4 regions of the Bacillus sp. ISL-75 genome follow, and region 1 is predicted to be linked to each of the others. Evidence: predicted binding sites of a transcription regulator. Region 1 holds the regulator's gene; each other region holds the start of a gene.

Evidence for each region. Region 1 encodes Rex, which represses fermentation and respiration genes when NADH is low (regulators of the CRP and FNR family bind a similar motif). Its sites were predicted from a motif close to TTGTGAAATATTTCACAA; they were not measured.
Region 2: the regulator Rex is predicted to act here: its motif matches at 1,192-1,209, upstream of J7E63_RS23720 (DoxX family membrane protein).
Region 3: the regulator Rex is predicted to act here: its motif matches at 1,189-1,206, upstream of J7E63_RS22160 (cytochrome c3 family protein).
Region 4: the regulator Rex is predicted to act here: its motif matches at 1,153-1,170, upstream of J7E63_RS15040 (L-lactate dehydrogenase).

Annotation. Positions count from the first base shown of each region.
Region 1 is NZ_JAGGQX010000051.1:33,687-35,895, reverse strand. Features, by position in the region: gene J7E63_RS20085 (ABC-F family ATP-binding cassette domain-containing protein) at 1-180, opposite strand, end outside; gene moaC (cyclic pyranopterin monophosphate synthase MoaC) at 359-856, shown strand; gene J7E63_RS20075 (redox-sensing transcriptional repressor Rex) at 893-1,549, shown strand; gene ystJ (NADP-dependent malic enzyme) at 1,707-2,209, shown strand, end outside.
Region 2 is NZ_JAGGQX010000062.1:144,116-146,324, reverse strand. Features, by position in the region: gene J7E63_RS23735 (SRPBCC family protein) at 1-189, shown strand, start outside; gene J7E63_RS23730 (SRPBCC family protein) at 246-635, shown strand; gene J7E63_RS23725 (hypothetical protein) at 734-955, shown strand; gene J7E63_RS23720 (DoxX family membrane protein) at 1,301-1,810, shown strand; gene J7E63_RS23715 (hypothetical protein) at 1,872-2,093, opposite strand.
Region 3 is NZ_JAGGQX010000058.1:8,844-11,052, reverse strand. Features, by position in the region: gene J7E63_RS22160 (cytochrome c3 family protein) at 1-1,085, opposite strand, end outside; gene secA (preprotein translocase subunit SecA) at 1,624-2,209, shown strand, end outside.
Region 4 is NZ_JAGGQX010000033.1:3,307-5,515, forward strand. Features, by position in the region: gene J7E63_RS15035 (MFS transporter) at 1-81, opposite strand, end outside; gene J7E63_RS15040 (L-lactate dehydrogenase) at 124-1,077, opposite strand; gene J7E63_RS15045 (BglG family transcription antiterminator) at 1,473-2,209, shown strand, end outside.

The DNA of each region.
Region 1 (2,209 bases):
AATTTCTCCGCCATCATGCGACAAGTGTCCGGCAATAATCTTCAATAATGTCGATTTTCCCGCCCCATTGCGTCCAACAAGGGCAACACGGTCCCGAGTTTGTAATTCGAGCTTAATATTCGATAAAATAAGGTCAGCACCATAATATTTTTGTAATTGATTAACCTGTAGCAAAATCATTCTCATTCACCTCTATTACATAGGATTAGTGTACCTTATTCCCGGTATGTCGGCAATAAACTGCTCGCCTTATTAGCGGAGTAAGGGTCCTAAATCGTCAAAAAATGTAATATTTAGTTCAAAGTTTCACACACATATAAGGTAAAATAGTGTATGATTTGATGGGAGGATTTTTTATATGGCAGAATTTACGCATTTTAATGAAGAAGGCAGAGCAAAAATGGTCGACGTCAGTGATAAGCCGGAAACGGCACGTACGGCGCTTGCTCACTCCAGCATTACCGTTAGTAAAGAAATTTATGATAAAATAACTAATAATGAGATGAAGAAGGGCGATGTCTTAGCAGTGGCCCAGATAGCAGCTGTCATGGCAGCAAAGAAGACATGGGATTTTATTCCAATGTGCCATCCGATTCCATTAACAGGTGTTAATATTTCTTTCTCTTGGGAACAGGATAAGGATGAGAACTATCAATTATATATTGCTGCAGCCGTTAAAACGAAGGGGAGCACAGGCGTGGAAATGGAAGCGTTAACAGCCGTATCCGCATGTGCCTTAACAGTTTATGATATGTGTAAAGCCGTTGATAAAGGTATGGTAATTGGCCCGACGTATCTTGTCGAAAAAACGGGCGGTAAAAACGGTGATTTTAAAAGAGATGAAAGAGTTAAATAAATTTTTAACTAAACCATTCATGGGGTGTGGGAGATTATGAGTAATGAAACAACGAAAATACCACAGGCGACAGCAAAACGGCTGCCCCTCTATTATCGATTTCTAAAAAACCTGCATAGTTCCGGCAAGCAAAGGGTCTCTTCAGCGGAATTGAGTGAAGCAGTAAAGGTAGACTCAGCAACGATTCGCCGCGACTTTTCATATTTCGGTGCGTTAGGGAAAAAGGGCTATGGGTATAATGTTAATTACTTAATATCCTTCTTCCGTAAGACCTTAGATCAGGATGAATTAACTAAGGTTGCCTTAATAGGAGTCGGAAATCTTGGGACTGCCTTTTTAAACTATAACTTTTTAAAAAATAATAACACAAAAATAGAATGCGCCTTCGATGTGGATCCCGACAAAATGGGAACCATGATTCGCGAGGTACCCGTTCATCCTATGGATGATTTAGAGAAGGTTTTATCAGAAACTAATATTTCTGTGGCGATATTAACGGTTCCGGCTCCTGCCGCACAAATGATAACCGATCGACTGGTCCAAGCGAATGTAAAAGGAATCTTAAATTTCACTCCAGCAAGATTAAATGTTCCACCATTAATAAGGGTCCATCATATTGACTTGGCAGTGGAGCTTCAATCGCTAGTCTACTTTTTAAAGCATTATCCAACGGTGGAAATAGATGAAGAATAATTAGTTAAAAAGGCTTTCCACGAAATTTGTGGAAGGCCTTTTGTATGATTAAATCCCTGCTTTTTTTAATTACATAATCTATAAAAATACTTTCTTATGGACTAAGATGTAGGTAGATGAAATGCAAGCGGTTACTAACGGAAGTGGGGGAAATTCAATGTCAATTTTACGAGATGAAGCATTAAAAATGCACAAGGAACACCAAGGCAAGGTTGGGATTTATTCTAAGGTGGGAGTACATAATGCAAAAGATTTAAGCCTAGCCTATTCACCTGGTGTGGCAGAGCCGTGTTTGGAAATTTATGCAGACGAAAATAAAGTCTATGATTATACCTCAAAGGGCAATCTAGTCGCAGTTGTATCCAATGGGACAGCGGTTCTGGGGCTTGGAAACATTGGACCAAAAGCTGCGATGCCTGTGATGGAAGGAAAGGCCGTGTTATTCAAATCGTTCGCAGATGTTGACGCCTTTCCCATTTGCTTGGCCACCACTGACACAGACCAGATCGTAGAAACCGTCAGGCTGCTAGAACCAACATTTGGCGGAGTGAACTTGGAGGATATTGCTGCGCCGCAATGCTTTGAAATTGAAGACCGCCTCCGCAAAGCCTGCGAGATTCCTGTTTTTCATGATGACCAGCATGGAACCGCGATTGTAAC
Region 2 (2,209 bases), on a different contig from region 1:
AGTAAGGTCGAATTCAAACTGACTCCGAAAGAAAATGGCACAAATTTAGTTTTAACTCATTATGACTTGCCAGTTGAAGAAATCCCATCGCACCAACAAGGATGGTCCCATTACATGCCGCGCATTAAAGATTTTGCAGAAGGCAATGATCCGGGTGTAGACCCATGGTCCGAAATGGCCATGCATTAATTTTTATAAAAAATAAATAACCTTTTCTATTGAATAATATATTGGAGGAATAAAAAATGACTAAAACAATTCATCAAGAAGTAGTTTTCAATGCCAGTCCTGGACTTATATATGAAGCACTTACAGATTCGAAACAATTCAGCAAAATGACGGGAGGTGCACCTACAGAAATCAGTCCCGAAGCTGGTGGTACTTTTTCTTGTTTTGGCGGCATGATTCTTGGGAGAAACATTGAGCTTGTTCCAGGTGTGCGAATTGTACAAGCTTGGCGAGTAGCGAACTGGCCAGAGGGTGTTTACTCTATTGCTAGGTTTGAGCTAGAAGAACAAGAATCAAAAACCCTTTTGGTTTTCGACCACATTGGTTTTCCTGAGGCTGAAGGAGAACATCTTGCAGCAGGATGGGGAGCGAATTACTGGAACCCATTAGAAAAATATCTAGGATAAGGTACATTTTACGTAAAATGCTTGGAGCGTATCCAAGCATTTTTTTACTATATGACACTTGGTCTGATGGACAAAACTCGTTAGAAGGGCTGGGGGATTTGTCCTTCAGACCGTCGATGATGGACAAATCTCGTTGGAAGGGCGGGGGATTTGTCCTTCAGAAAGCCGATGATGGACAAATCTCGTTGGAAGGGCTGGAGGATTTGTCCTTCAGACCGCCGATAATGGACAAATCTCGTTGGAAGGGCGGGGGATTTGTCCTTCAGACCGTCGATGATGGACAAATCTCGTTAGAAGGACTGGAGATTTGTCCTTCATAACGCCGATGATGGACAAATCTCGTGGGAAACCCGGAGATTTGTCCTTCATAACACCGATGATGGACAAATCTCGTTGGGAAACCCGGAGATTTGTCCTTCATAACGCCGATGATGGACAAATCTCGCCGGGAAACCCGGGGAGCTGCCCTTCATAACGCCGATGACGACCAAAACTCACGAGTGTATGGGAAAAAGATCTTGTTCGTTTGAAATTTGTTCAAATCTTTTTTACAAATATGTGAAATAGTGAACAATCCACCCTAATTTCAAAATAAGTTTGGTATAGTAATAATGTAGTTAGCACAAACAAACAACTAAAAAATAAATTAACAAGGAGTGTTTCACATGGTAGTAAATTGGTTAAGAGAAAACAAAGTTGCCGCTGGAATTTTAACAGTTCTTCGCTTATATATGGGGTATTCTTGGATTACAGCTGGGTTCCACAAATTATCAGGCGGTTTCGATGCTTCTGGCTATCTTAAAGGGGCAATCGCTAATCCAGTGAAAGGTCCAGACGGCGCGATGGTTTATGGCTGGTATGTTGATTTCTTAAAGCATTTCGCCTTACCAAACGTTGATATTTTTAACACGATCGTCCCTCTGGGAGAATTCTTAATCGGACTTGGTCTTATTCTTGGATGCTTAACAACTGCTGCTATGTTCTTTGGACTTGTAATGAACTTTTCATTTTTCTTAGCAGGAACCGTATCACATATTCCAACAGATCTTTTCCTAGGTGCAATTATTCTTTTCTCAGGCTACAACGCTGGTCGCATCGGTCTTGACCGTTGGGTTATCCCATTCATTCGCAACACAGCATTTAAAGGGAATAAAACTGTAAAACATAATGTTTAATCCAAACAAAAAGCGACGCAGTCTTGGTCATCCTACCAGATTGCGTCGCTTTTTTTTAATACTAAAAGCTTTTATCTTCTTTTAAACTTTCTTTGTTCATATACCAATTGGTTACCTGTGTAAGGATGGCAAACATGAAAAAGAAATTCATAGCCCAGACATTAATAAACGGAGCCACCCCGCCAAATTCAATCGTTTCAAGACCTTTTAGCTTCATCACAATCATCGACTCGATAAAAATAAGCACAAAACCAACAACACCAGCAATAGCCGCTCTAATCATATCGTTTCCCCCAGAAATGATTTTTTTTATTTATGTAAGTTAAGGAAGTAGCATTTTTGACAATTTCGTGAACATCTTCCCTCTATTATATTGCAAAAATGGGATTTACAACACCC
Region 3 (2,209 bases), on a different contig from region 1:
TCTCTGATCCATTTAGAATCTTGATGACAGTTCACACATTTATCTAACTCTTGAATAGCCGTGCCGTCGTGTTGACCGTTCCAGCCTTCAACCTTATGACTCTTTGGTACTTTTACTTTTTTATGGCAAGTTTCACATGCCATCGAAAGCTTAACGTCTTTTAGTTGTTTTCCTACTGCTTGTAAGATGATATCTTGAGTTTTTTGATCATGAGCTGCTAATGCTTCTGCTTCTGTCGTTTCACCTTCATGTGTTGCCTCAGTTGTTGTTGCTTCAGTTGCAGTCTCTTTGGTATTTTCGGTAGTACCTTCTTTTTTGTTTTCTTCGAGTTTTTTCTCTAGTTCTTCTGGATTTGGCGGAACGCTGTAAGCAGCTTCCTTCCAAGGTTTTACGCCATTGTTCACTTTATCGTGGCAATCAATACAAGTTCCCATGTTAGGTCTTAGATATTTCTTTTCCATCAATTTTTCGGCAGATTCCTTTGTCCATTCGCCGCGAACTTCTTCAACGTTGATACCGCGTGTTGCCATCTTCGCATGAACAACCCCTGCATGGCAGGTAATACAAGGAATATCTTCTTCGATATGGCCCTTATGGTTAACCTTTAAGTCACCCGATGCAGTAACAAGACGGTTCTTCGAGTGACATTGTAAACAGTTTTCGTTTGAAACAGCTTCTTCTTCGGTTTGAACGATTTGTTCAGGTACACCTGTTACGTGGTAGTACACTTCTTTCACTGACTTCATTTTGTGGGTAATCATGTTGGTGAAACCTGGCTTGATGTGACACTGTACACAAGATATCTGATTGTGGGCACTAGCAGTAAACGTTGAATATTCTGGTGCCATTTCGTGACAACTCGCACAGAATGTCGGCGAGTTTGTCATGGTAAGGACCCCATATCCTCCACCAAAAACAACGATACAACCGACAAGGGAAACAAACAGTAATTTCCACCTGTTCACTGGATTCTTCCAGTCAATCCCTCGAAACTTTCGCCATAATCCGTGAATCAGGCCAGCTTTTTTTCTATCTTCTCTACTATCGGGATCTTTATCTTTATTTTTTTTCCCCCAAATGGCCACTTAATTCACCCTTCCCATTTTGGATTCTTTCTCTATATATTTTCCATATTAACCTCTCTAAAGGTAGTATCTAACATTGTAAGAGTATATTCCAATGTACAATTTGTGAATATTTACTCATAGAAATCCGGAGTGGAATTCCCACTAAAAACAACATAAAAACGTTGTTATTTAAAGGTTGGATTAACACTACACGCGTGTTGTTTAATATGCATAATATTGTATTTTTATTCAATTTTAATTTTATTTATTCAAAAACACATTAGGACTTATAGGTAGTTTTCTTGGTTGAAAGTTATTCTCAACAGTTGCCATTAGTCTGTCATATTTGACGATAAATCGAACATAACAAAAGGCTAGTTTAGAAGTTTGACTTTAGTTGATTAATTATAGTAGATTGTACGAATCTTGCTTCCCTCTACATTGTTGTCACTGTATTGAGGAAGTGGTAAGATTAAAAGGAAAATTATCGAATATTTTTGACTAGGATTTTTTAAAAAAGAGTGTATTAGTCTCGAAATAAAGGAGCGTTCATCAAATGATGGGGATTTTAAATAAAGTATTTGATCTGAACAAGCGTGAGCTGAAGCGGTTAGACAAGCTTGCAACGAAAATTGACGCATTGGCTACGGAAACAGAAAGACTGACCGATGACCAACTGCGGGAAAAAACAGAGGAGTTCAAGGCCCGCTATCAAAACGGGGAAACACTCGATGATTTGCTCGTTGAAGCGTTTGCCGTTGTCCGTGAAGGCGCCCGCCGTGTACTTGGTTTATATCCGTATCATGTTCAGTTAATGGGGGGTATTTCTCTCCACGAAGGGAACATTTCCGAGATGAAGACTGGTGAAGGTAAAACGTTAACCGCGACCATGCCCGTTTATTTGAATGCTCTCTCTGGTAAAGGAGTTCATGTTGTTACGGTCAACGAATACTTAGCAAGCCGTGACGCCGATGAAATGGGTCAGTTGTATCAATTTTTAGGCTTAACAGTCGGCTTAAATTTAAATAGTATGGATAAGGATGAAAAGCAGGCAGCCTATGCCGCGGATATTACGTATGGAACAAATAATGAATTTGGTTTCGATTATTTGCGTGATAACATGGTCCTATATAAGGAACAAA
Region 4 (2,209 bases), on a different contig from region 1:
GTTCATGGCAAAGGTTACATAGGCCAGCCATAAAACAGCCATCATAAAATAACCTTTTTTTGTATGATTAATCGTTTCCATACTCTCATCTGCTTTCATTCGTGTTTTCAACTCTAAACATTTCTAGATGACAGGTTTCATTGTTTCTTTTAATACGGTAACCGAGTGGCTGAATTGTTCCTTTTCCTTTTCATTTAGCTGTATTTCAATCACTTCACGGATTCCTCCGCGGTATATGACAGCCGGAACACCGATAAATACATCCTCCTGTCCATATTGTCCATCTAGATAGGAGGAGACCGTTAGGATACAGTTTTCATTGTTTAAAATTGCCTTCGTAATTCGAACGAGGGACATGCCGATTCCATAGTACGTTGCACCTTTTCGTTCGATGATATGATAAGCCGCATCACGGACATTAACGAAAATATCTTCTAAACAATCTTTGTTTGGTTCGTTTTTCCTTGCTGAAAGTTCTTCAAGCCTTTCAACACCCACTGAGGCACGGCTCCAAACGGGAAGTTCTGTATCCCCGTGTTCGCCAATGATATAGGCATGAACATTTCGTGTGTCCATATTGAAATGCTGACCCAGCGCAAAGCGGAGACGCGCTGAATCTAATACGGTACCAGAACCAATCACACGCTCTTTTGGCAGCCCAGACTCCTTCCAGGTCACATAGGTTAAAATATCGACAGGGTTTGTTGCGACCAAGAAGATGCCGTCAAATCCACTGGCCATAATGTTTTTTACGATTTGTTTAAATATTTTCGTGTTCTTTTCCACTAATTCTAATCGGGCTTCACCAGGCTTTTGAGCCAACCCTGCGGTAATGACCACTAAGTCTGCACTTTCACAATCTTGATAAGACCCGCTCCACACGTTGATAGGTGACGGAGCAAACGGAATCCCGTGATTCAGGTCCATCGCTTCCCCTTCAGATTTTGCCTCATTGACATCAATGAGAACTAATTCTTCCGCCACTCCTTGATTAATCATTGAATAAGCATAACTGCAGCCGACAGCACCTGTTCCAATTAAGGCCACTCGATTTACTTTTTTATTTCTGTTCTCCATTATGATCAGCTCCTATATATAAATGTCATCATTCGCTAGTAATTAATAAGTTAACGGTGTTAGTATATCACTTGTTTGTGAATGATTTCACAATATTTGTGGCATAAATATGACTCTTTCCATGGAAGCCTTTACATTTTTGAAAAAGCGTGATTAAGTGTGGGGATGGTTATTTTTGAAAAAAGCGTGATTAAGTATGACACTGTTATTTTTCGAAAAAAAGCGTAAGTAATTATGAGGACGGTTATTCTTCGAAAAAAAAGCATAAAGGTGCCTAAGGATAGGAAGGAATTTAGCTTGTTTGGGTTCCAGGTTCATCGTTCGCATTGTTTTAATTGATTAGCGGACAAAATAAAGATACACTTACCTATATTGTTTTTAGAGCGGGTGCACGGATGAATAATAGACAAAAAGAATTGCTACGAATATTGCTCGTTCATGAAGAAGGGGTATTGCATATTAAGGATTTGTCGGAAGAGCTTGATTGTGCGGAAAAAACGGTTCGGAACGATTTAGATCGATTGGAGGAGTTCCTCCTCGATTATCCAAGCGCCAGCCTCATCCGGAAGCCGGGCCTTGGGATTGCGATTGAAAGTGATGAAAGTGCTCGGTCGCAAATTTTGCGCAGTCTTCTTTCGAGCGAGCCGAAAACCAATGAAGAACGGCTGTTTGAAATGGCCTATCAGCTGTTAACAAGTGATAAGGCGATCACCTTACAGCATTTTGCCGATCGATATTATGTTCCTAAAGCGGCGATAAAAAAAGATATCGAGACGATTACGGATTGGCTCGAGCGGTTTGAGCTCGAACTCGTTTCGAAGCCGCGGGTGGGAAATGTGATTCAAGGATCAGAATTGAAGAAACGAAATGCTTTGGCGCACTTGTCTGAGCTATTTTTACATGAAAAAAATGTCGTGTTGGATTTATTTTTACCCTATGAGATTTCGACCGTTAGGAATGCCCTTAAGGATATGCAGGGGCGATTTTCGATTGCCTTTTCAGATGATGCCTTAGAGAGCTTGCTCGTTCATGCACTGATTATGGTGAAACGGACCCGGCAGCGGTCGCCTGTATTTGTCCAAGAGTCCGAAAAGGTGATGGCGTTTGAACGCAGAGAATATCAATATGCTAG